4 regions of the Alteromonas sp. ABH4_453 genome follow, and region 1 is predicted to be linked to each of the others. Evidence: predicted binding sites of a transcription regulator. Region 1 holds the regulator's gene; each other region holds the start of a gene.

What was found. The regulator sigma-54, encoded in region 1, starts transcription at its own class of promoters, with help from an activator protein. The targets are predictions, from matches to a motif close to GTTGGCACGNNNNTNGNNT.
Region 2: ACXAGV_RS17135 (TorF family putative porin) is a predicted target of sigma-54. The motif match lies at 1,061-1,079, and genes of this name have one in related genera.
Region 3: glnA (glutamate--ammonia ligase) is a predicted target of sigma-54. The motif match lies at 1,019-1,037, and genes of this name have one in related genera.
Region 4: ACXAGV_RS04885 (Tll0287-like domain-containing protein) is a predicted target of sigma-54. The motif match lies at 1,094-1,112, and genes of this name have one in related genera.

Annotation. Positions count from the first base shown of each region.
Region 1 is NZ_JBSWXP010000004.1:244,657-246,833, reverse strand. It holds gene lptB (LPS export ABC transporter ATP-binding protein) at 1-201, shown strand, start outside; gene ACXAGV_RS09815 (RNA polymerase factor sigma-54) at 275-1,756, shown strand; gene hpf (ribosome hibernation promoting factor) at 1,787-2,074, shown strand; gene ptsN (PTS IIA-like nitrogen regulatory protein PtsN) at 2,088-2,177, shown strand, end outside.
Region 2 is NZ_JBSWXP010000009.1:74,790-76,966, forward strand. It holds gene trpS (tryptophan--tRNA ligase) at 1-67, opposite strand, end outside; gene rpe (ribulose-phosphate 3-epimerase) at 106-783, opposite strand; gene ACXAGV_RS17135 (TorF family putative porin) at 1,089-1,916, shown strand; gene ACXAGV_RS17140 (hypothetical protein) at 2,091-2,177, shown strand, end outside.
Region 3 is NZ_JBSWXP010000001.1:641,174-643,350, forward strand. It holds gene typA (translational GTPase TypA) at 1-644, opposite strand, end outside; gene glnA (glutamate--ammonia ligase) at 1,104-2,177, shown strand, end outside.
Region 4 is NZ_JBSWXP010000002.1:324,137-326,313, reverse strand. It holds gene ACXAGV_RS04890 (cytochrome ubiquinol oxidase subunit I) at 1-57, opposite strand, end outside; gene ACXAGV_RS04885 (Tll0287-like domain-containing protein) at 429-1,031, opposite strand; gene ACXAGV_RS04880 (sigma-54 interaction domain-containing protein) at 1,183-2,177, shown strand, end outside.

The DNA.
Region 1 (2,177 bases):
ATAAAGAAGATAATACAGCATCTGCGAGATAGGGGTATTGGTATCCTTATCACGGACCATAACGTACGTGAAACATTGGATGTTTGTGAAAAAGCGTACATTGTGAGTCATGGCGAGCTTATTGCGCAAGGAACTGCGGAACAGGTTTTAAGTAATCAAAAAGTAAGGGACGTATACCTAGGCGAACAATTCAGGCTATAGTTAGTGTAACCTAATTGTCATTTTTCAGTTTCGCTCTGGTATATTTAATTTAGAGCATTTAAATAAGACGTAGATGAAACCATCTTTACAGCTAAAATTTAGCCAACAACTTACAATGACACCTCAGCTTCAGCAGGCTATTAAACTGCTGCAGCTTTCTACACTTGATCTCCAGCAAGAGATACAAGAAGCCCTCGATTCAAATCCGCTTTTAGAAGTGGAAGAAGGTAACGACGAGCCGCAGGTAGAAAAGAATAATGTCGATAGTGACGATAGCGCGGCTGAAGCTACAGCTTCAGCATCAAGCGATACGCTAGAAGCAGGAGATGCACTGGAGAAAAATGATCTTCCCGATGAGCTACCTATCGACAGTACCTGGGATGAGTATTATTCGGCTTCTTCCGCGCCAGCACCTGGTCCTTCTAATGATGATGAACAAATCTTCCAAGGTGAGACCACAGAAGACATCCAAGAACATCTTCTTTGGCAAATGCGCCTCACTCACTTTTCAGATAATGACCGCGCCATCGCTACAGCAATCATCGATTCAATTGACGAATCAGGCTATTTAACCGTTACTCTTGACGATATCTTAGAAGCGGTCAACGACGATGATCTAGAAGAGCCTATCGAAATGGACGAAATAGAGTGCGTGCTCAAACGCATTCAGATGTTCGACCCCATTGGTTCAGGTTCTCGTACACCTCAAGAGTGTCTTATGGTGCAGTTGCGTCAGTTTTCAGACGATACGCCTTGGCTTACAGAGGCGAAGCAACTTATCGAAGAATATTCAGACTTACTGAGTAGTAAAGACTACCGCACGCTAATGCGTAAGAGCCGATTGAAAGAAGATCAGCTGCGCGAAGCAATGCGTTTACTCCAAACCTTGAATCCTCGCCCAGGTAGTGCTTTAGTTACTAAAGAGCCTGAGTACGTTATTCCTGATGTCTCAGTAACCAAGAAAAATGGCCGTTGGGTGGTTGAGCTGAACCCTGACAGTTTGCCTAAGTTAAGTGTAAACCAGCAATACGCTGCCATGAGTCGCCGTGCCAAAAACAGTAGTGACTCGCAATTCATCCGCTCACACATGCAAGAGGCCAAGTGGTTCATTAAGAGCCTTGAATCTCGCAACGATACTTTGATGAAGGTTGCAAATTGCATTGTGCAGCAGCAAATGGGCTTTTTTGAGCACGGCCCGGAAATGATGAAACCAATGGTGCTAAATGATGTCGCAGAAATGGTAGATATGCACGAGTCGACTATTTCGCGCGTGACAACGCAGAAGTATATGCATACGCCCCGTGGCATCTTTGAATTGAAGTATTTCTTCTCAAGCCACGTAGCAACCGAGTCCGGTGGTGAGTGTTCATCTACAGCGATTCGTGCATTGATCAAGAAGTTAGTGGCTGCGGAAAACCCTAGTAAGCCGCTAAGTGATAGCAAGATTGCTTCATTGTTGGCCGAGCAAGGCATAAAAGTCGCTAGGCGAACAATAGCAAAATACCGGGAATCGTTATCGATCCCGCCGTCGAACCAACGCAAAAGCCTTATTTAAACGGGCTTAATAATATAAGGAAGACGAAATATGCAAATCAACCTTACTGGTCATCATGTCGAAATCACCGACTCTTTGCGTAATTATGTCGATACGAAGTTCAGCAAACTTGAACGTCACTTTGATCACATTTCTAATGTGCATGTCATCCTGAACGTTGAAAAATTAAATCAAAAAGCCGAAGCGACCGTTCATTTAAGTGGCGCTGAAGTATTCGCATCCTCAGAAAATACCGACATGTATGCGGCGATTGACAGCATGGTTGATAAACTCGACCGGCAGGTAATCAAGCATAAGGAAAAACTGAAAAAACATTAGTAGTTAATTGAGCATGGATATACAAGCCATCGTAAGTCTGGACCGCACCGAGTGTGCGGTTCAGTGTAATAGTAAAAAGCGAATTCTTGAGATCATCGCTGAT
Region 2 (2,177 bases), on a different contig from region 1:
TATAATTGCCAAGGGTAAGTTGTCCTGAAGGCTGACAGCCACTTAATACAACGGGTTTATTGCTCATTTCTATTTACCTGTAATACGTTAAATTCTGTTAAAAAACTAAGCTTGAGATAGCGATAAAAGTTCATCACGCATCTGCGCAATTACATCGCCATAATCGGGTTGAGAAAAAATGGCCGAACCAGCCACAAACATATCTGCACCAGCTTCTGCTATTGCGCGAATGTTATCGACTTTTACGCCACCGTCAATTTCAATTCGAATATCATAGCCGCTTTCTAGTACACGCTGCTTCACCGCACGTACTTTATCTAGGGTGCTGGGAATAAACTTTTGGCCGCCAAAGCCAGGATTCACCGACATTATAAGAATATGGTGTAGTTTATCCATAACATGATCTAAGTAGTGTAGCGGCGTGGCTGGATTAAATACCAAGCCGGGTTTGCAGCCTGCATCAATTATAAGCTGAAGAGACCGGTCTATGTGTTCAGACGCTTCTGGGTGAAAGCTGATATAGCTTGCGCCCGCGTTGGCGAATTTCTCAATAAGATCATCTACTGGCTTTACCATAAGGTGAACATCAATCGGCGCGGTTATGCCGTATTTTCTCAATGCTTCGCAAATCATTGGCCCAAACGTAAGGTTAGGCACATAGTGGTTGTCCATCACATCGAAATGCACCACATCGGCGCCTGCGTCTAATACTTTTTCTACGTCTTCACCAAGTCGAGCAAAGTCGGCAGAAAGTATTGATGGGGCAATTAAAAAGGGTTTCATTGCGTGTCCTTCAAGTCAAAAACAACAAGGTGCGTTGCCACTTACGGTATAAGGTAGCGAAAGTTTACCCAAAACCATGCTTCTTTACTATGTAAAGGGCACATCAAGGATGATTTGACATAAATTTAAGTCAGACAACCGTAAAGCGTGACGCTGCCCAATTTTGGTGAGCCTGCGTTTTGTTGGTGCATTTTTAAACTGCACTTCAACTGATTAAATTACAGAGGTATTAAGTGGCGAATTTATAAATTGTTTATTATCAATGCCTTATAAATAAATTGGCAAGCATTTTTAATGAACCATAAATGGGCATCAACTTTGCGTTACCCAGTCCAAAAAAGAAAACACAGACAGAAAAAACGAATTACAACAAGTTTGAATTTGACTGGAGAACACACATGAAAACATCTACAAAAAGAACTCTACTTGCCGCTGCTATTTCTTCAGCGTGTCTACTAACTGCTATGCCTAGCTATGCAGAAGGTGAATTTACTGCGAATGCTGGCGCGACCAGCAATTACATTTGGCGTGGTCTAACCCAAACTGTAAACGAAGCTGCTGTTCAAGGCGGTATCGACTATGCGCACGAAAGTGGTTTTTATGCAGGTACATGGGCGTCGAACGTAAGTTATGCATCAGATGATATTTACTCATACGAGCATGACGTATATTTTGGTTACTCGGGCGAGTCTGATGGTATTGCTTATGACTTCGGTTACCTGTACTACAACTACGACGCTGAAGCAGAATTTGATTTCGCAGAAATCTATGGCTCAGTTGGCATGGGTGGTGTGAGCGTAACAGTTTACCTACTAGCGCACACTGAAGCTGACGAAGCAGAAGGTCAAGATTTCGGCTTTGGCCAGGCTTACTACGCATCTCTTGACTATACTACAGAAATTTTGAACGGCACTGAGTTGACTCTACACGCTGGTTATCATGACGGTGACTTTGTTGATGCTTTTAACTTTGGCGACGGCACTGATAGCTATGCCGATTACGGCGTAACTATTGCGAAAGACGGTTTTAGCTTTGCAGTGACAGGCACTAACCTAGATGATGTTGGTGCTGACGCATTAGATAACGACGAGTTGAAATTCACTGTAGGTTATTCAGTAGATTTCGAGCTTTAATTTTTCAAAAAGAGTCCGATGGAACGAGCTCTTTATTAAAACGTTGAGTAGTAAAAGCCTAATGCAATTACATTAGGCTTTTCATTTTAAATAGCAACGCATTTTTAACTTGTTCGTTACCTGCTTTTGATTATAATGAGACTAAATTTTAGACGAGTGTAAGGGGTATTCAGGATGAAAGTTCTTCCTTTTTTTGCGATTTGTGGAGCCGTTGCCCTAGTGAGTGTCGCTGTTACAAACCCGCCAAGCTCTCGTTCGTCT
Region 3 (2,177 bases), on a different contig from region 1:
TGAGAAATCTGCATTTGGAAAGGACCGTCTACGTCTGCATCAGGTGCAGAAACTTGCTCGACGATAGTTTCAAATAGCGCATTCATGTCTTCTTGCGGCTCGTCAGCATCGTGTGACGCCCAGCCATTAAGTGCAGAAGCGTAAACAACTTGGAAATCTAGCTGTTCGTCAGTCGCACCTAGGTTGTCGAAAAGGTCAAATACTTGGTCCATAACCCAATCTGGGCGAGCACCTGGCTTGTCGATTTTATTGATAACAACGATTGGCTTTAGACCTTGAGCGAATGCCTTTTGCGTAACAAAGCGCGTTTGTGGCATTGGGCCTTCTTGTGCATCTACAAGTAGAAGTACAGAGTCAGCCATTGACATGACACGCTCTACTTCACCACCGAAGTCAGCGTGTCCTGGAGTGTCTACGATGTTGATACGGTAGTCGTTCCAGTTAATCGCTGTGTTCTTAGCTAGGATGGTAATGCCACGTTCTTTCTCGATGTCGTTCGAGTCCATTACGCGCTCTTCTTGCTCGCCTCGAGATTCAAGGGTGCCAGACTGCTGTAACAGTTTGTCTACCAGGGTGGTTTTACCGTGGTCAACGTGGGCGATGATTGCGATGTTACGCAATTTACTAATATCAGTGGTATTCATGCTTATATAGAGCCTGTGTAAATCGATGCCGACTTATTTCGGAAATCGAATAAGTCTGCATTAGATTTGTTGCAAAAAAATGCAGATAGAAAAATTTGCGCGGATTGTACAGAAAAACCACGACGTTTGCGCATCTTTTTTTTGATAGAAACGAGTTTTATTGCTTTTCGAAAACCAGACCAATAAATAACCAAGCGCTTTTGCACTGAATTGATCATATTAAGTGGCTATACACTAAAAAGTAATCTAGGCTGATTGACGTACAAATGAGCACAAAACGCCATATTGGTGCAGCAATGCACCAATATGGCGCATTTTAATTCAAACGGAAGTGATAGATGCCTGTCTATGCCACAAAAATCGGTGTACATATAGATGGCATGATAATCGCTTTCACTTTTGCCACTGTTGGAGTGAAGCTGATCATTCCGCATTTTTACATTAAACCTGGAGGACACGATGTCAGTAGAAAAGGCATTAGAGCTGATTAAAGAAAGTGAAGCGAAGTTTGTAGATTTACGTTTTACCGATACAAAGGGTAAAGAGCAACACGTATCTATTCCTGCGAGCGTTGTTGATGAAGAGTTTTTCGAAGAAGGTAAAATGTTCGATGGTTCTTCAATCGCTGGCTGGAAAGGCATCAACGAATCAGACATGGTTCTTCTTCCAGACGCAACAAGCTGCGTTGTTGACCCTTTCGCTGAAGAAACACAAGTAAACATTCGTTGTGACATTGTTGAACCTTCTACAATGGAAGGTTATGAGCGTGATCCACGTTCAGTTGCTCGCCGTGCAGAAGAATTCCTAAAATCAACTGGCATCGGTGACACATGTTTCTTTGGCCCAGAGCCAGAGTTTTTCCTTTTTGACGACGTTCGCTTCCACACTGACATGGCGGGTTCTTTCTACAAGATTGACTCTTCTGAAGCAAAATGGAACTCTGGCGAAGAATTTGAAGGCGGCAACATGGCACACCGCCCTGGCGTTAAAGGCGGTTACTTCCCAGTACCACCAGTAGATTCTGCTCACGATATCCGTGCTGCAATGTGCCTAGTTATGGAAGAGATGGGCCTTGTTATCGAAGCTCACCACCACGAAGTAGCAACTGCTGGCCAAAACGAAATCGCTTGCGAATTCAACACGCTAGTTAAGAAAGCCGATGAAATCCAAGTTTACAAGTATGTTGTTCACAACGTTGCACACGCATACGGTCAAACTGCTACCTTTATGCCTAAGCCGCTTGTTGGCGACAATGGTTCTGGTATGCACTGCCACCAATCTATCTCTAAAGATGGCGTAAACATCTTTGCGGGTGACAAGTACGCAGGCCTTTCTGAAGAAGCACTTTACTACATCGGTGGTATTATCAAGCACGCGCGTGCAATCAACGCGTTTGCTAACGCTTCAACTAACTCATACAAGCGTCTAGTTCCTGGATTCGAAGCACCGGTAATGCTTGCATACTCTGCACGTAACCGTTCTGCGTCTATTCGTATTCCTCACGTAACTAGCGATAAAGCGCGTCGTATCGAA
Region 4 (2,177 bases), on a different contig from region 1:
GAACATCGCAGTTAATGCAAATTGCCACCGCGATAGTTCTATTAACGTATCGCTCATGGGTTATCTCCCTCGTCTCTCTTGCGCGATAAGCGCTTGACCTTAAATAAATTTATTGGTTATTCAGTGGTTATCACGTGAACATTCATCACAGCTAGAGCATGGTTTGTGCCATACATCACTTTTCTCGTTAATCTGAACTAACAACTGATGAATGACAGTCTATTCGTACTGTGCAGGACAATTATTCCATGGCGAAAAGTTGCGCACTTTGATCCATCGCAAGGATCTAATATGAATTTTTCGCCAATTTTGTCATTTTTAATGACAAAATTGGCGCAGATAAAAAGAAGACAGGGATGTCGTAGCCTTATTCAAAATGGTTGAGAAGAGAGCTTTTGCTTCAGCTAATACAAAATTAACTGAAGTTGTTACTGTGGCGAATAGGTCAGTGTGAACGCGCCGCGCAATTCACCAAGTTCAAACCCAGTGGCCTCATCCTTAGGGTAATGTTTTAAAATGGTGTCCTTTACTGAAGGTGCAACTTGGCCACCGTGGCACGCCATGCAAACTTGACCTTGTTGAATAGCCATCATGTACCGGAATTCGCCACTGTCGCTGTCATACTTAGAGGCATCCATAGGCATAGACGGCTGTTTATCCTCTAGCTTAGCCTTTTCCAATAGAGAGGCGAAAAGGGCTAGCTGCTCGCGCTCCCACTCGTCTGGCGCGTTATTCGGGTTTCTCACTTTTAGCGCAGTACGCCCTACTTCCCACCCATTTTGGCTAAGCCCCTCGGCGATAGGCTCGGCGGCCAACTGACACTCTTCTACACCCGCTTCTAAACCACCAGACTGAATTGCCTGTTTTAGCCTAGATTTAAGCGCTCCACCAAGTGCTTTAGCGTGAACTCTTGCCTGCTTCACTTTTGTTTGTACTTCGCTTTCAGCTAGCTCGTTGGTTTGTGCATTAGCGAAAGGGCAACCGGCGCTTACGGCTACCCCCAACGCAATTAAAAAGGTGCGTTTTTTCATTGTGTAACTCTCCTATTGACGGACGTATTTGCACTCAGGCATTGTGATTCAACTAAAACAATCAACAAGCTCTATGCCAATATGTTAAGTTGGCAAGATAAAAGTAGCATTAACTAATACGCTGACAATGAACATATCAATTGTACAAGCAATGATAGATGCAATAGACAAACCCGCTATTTTCATCAATCAAAACTACATTATTGAGGCGGTCAATGCGCCTTACAGAGATACTTACCCTGTCGATATCAAGCTCGGTTATAGCACCTGTTATCAGGTATCTCATCGAAACAATAAGCCCTGTGACCAATGCGGCGAGCAGTGCCCTATGCAGGAAAGTAAAAAGTCGGGCCGAGCAGCTAGTGTGGTGCATATCCATACCACCAGCGAGGGCCAAAGCTACTGTGACATTCTGATGCGACCTATCTTCGACGGTCACGGGGATTTAATAGGTTATCTGGAAATTCTAGATAAGCTTGCCTTTGCGTCTAACCGCCCCTCTGCTGGAAAAATGATTGGCGAGTCTGAAGCATTTAAAACTATGCTTAATAAAATAAATCGCGCTGCAAATTCAGATATATCCGTTTTACTGTTTGGTGAAACCGGAACCGGGAAAGAACTGGTGTCTCAGGCTCTACACTCAAGTAGTCATCGCGCTGAAAAACCTTTTGTTGTAATTGAATGTACTGGGTTGTCTGATGCTTTGCTTGAAAGCGAGTTATTCGGCTATGAAAAAGGCGCGTTCACCGGCGCGACCACCAATAAAAAAGGGCTAGTAGAGGCGGCTGAGGGTGGCACCCTATTTTTTGATGAAGTAGGTGATATACCGCTTGCCATGCAGGTTAAACTACTAAGATTGTTTGAAACCCAAACCTATCGCCCTGTGGGTAGCGTAGTCTCTAAGAAAGCTAACTTCCGTTTGGTTTGCGCATCACATAAGAATTTGAAACAAATGGTAGAAAGAGGCGAGTTTCGACGCGATCTTTATTACCGAATTGCGGGCTTTCCTATTAGCCTTCCGTCTTTGCGAGAAAGACCGTCAGATATTGCGCTTATCGCAACGCACTTTTTAGCGCAGTCGCAAGAGAAAAAGCGTTTCAGCAAAAAAACACTAGAGAAATTGAGTAGCTATACTTTTCCGGGCAA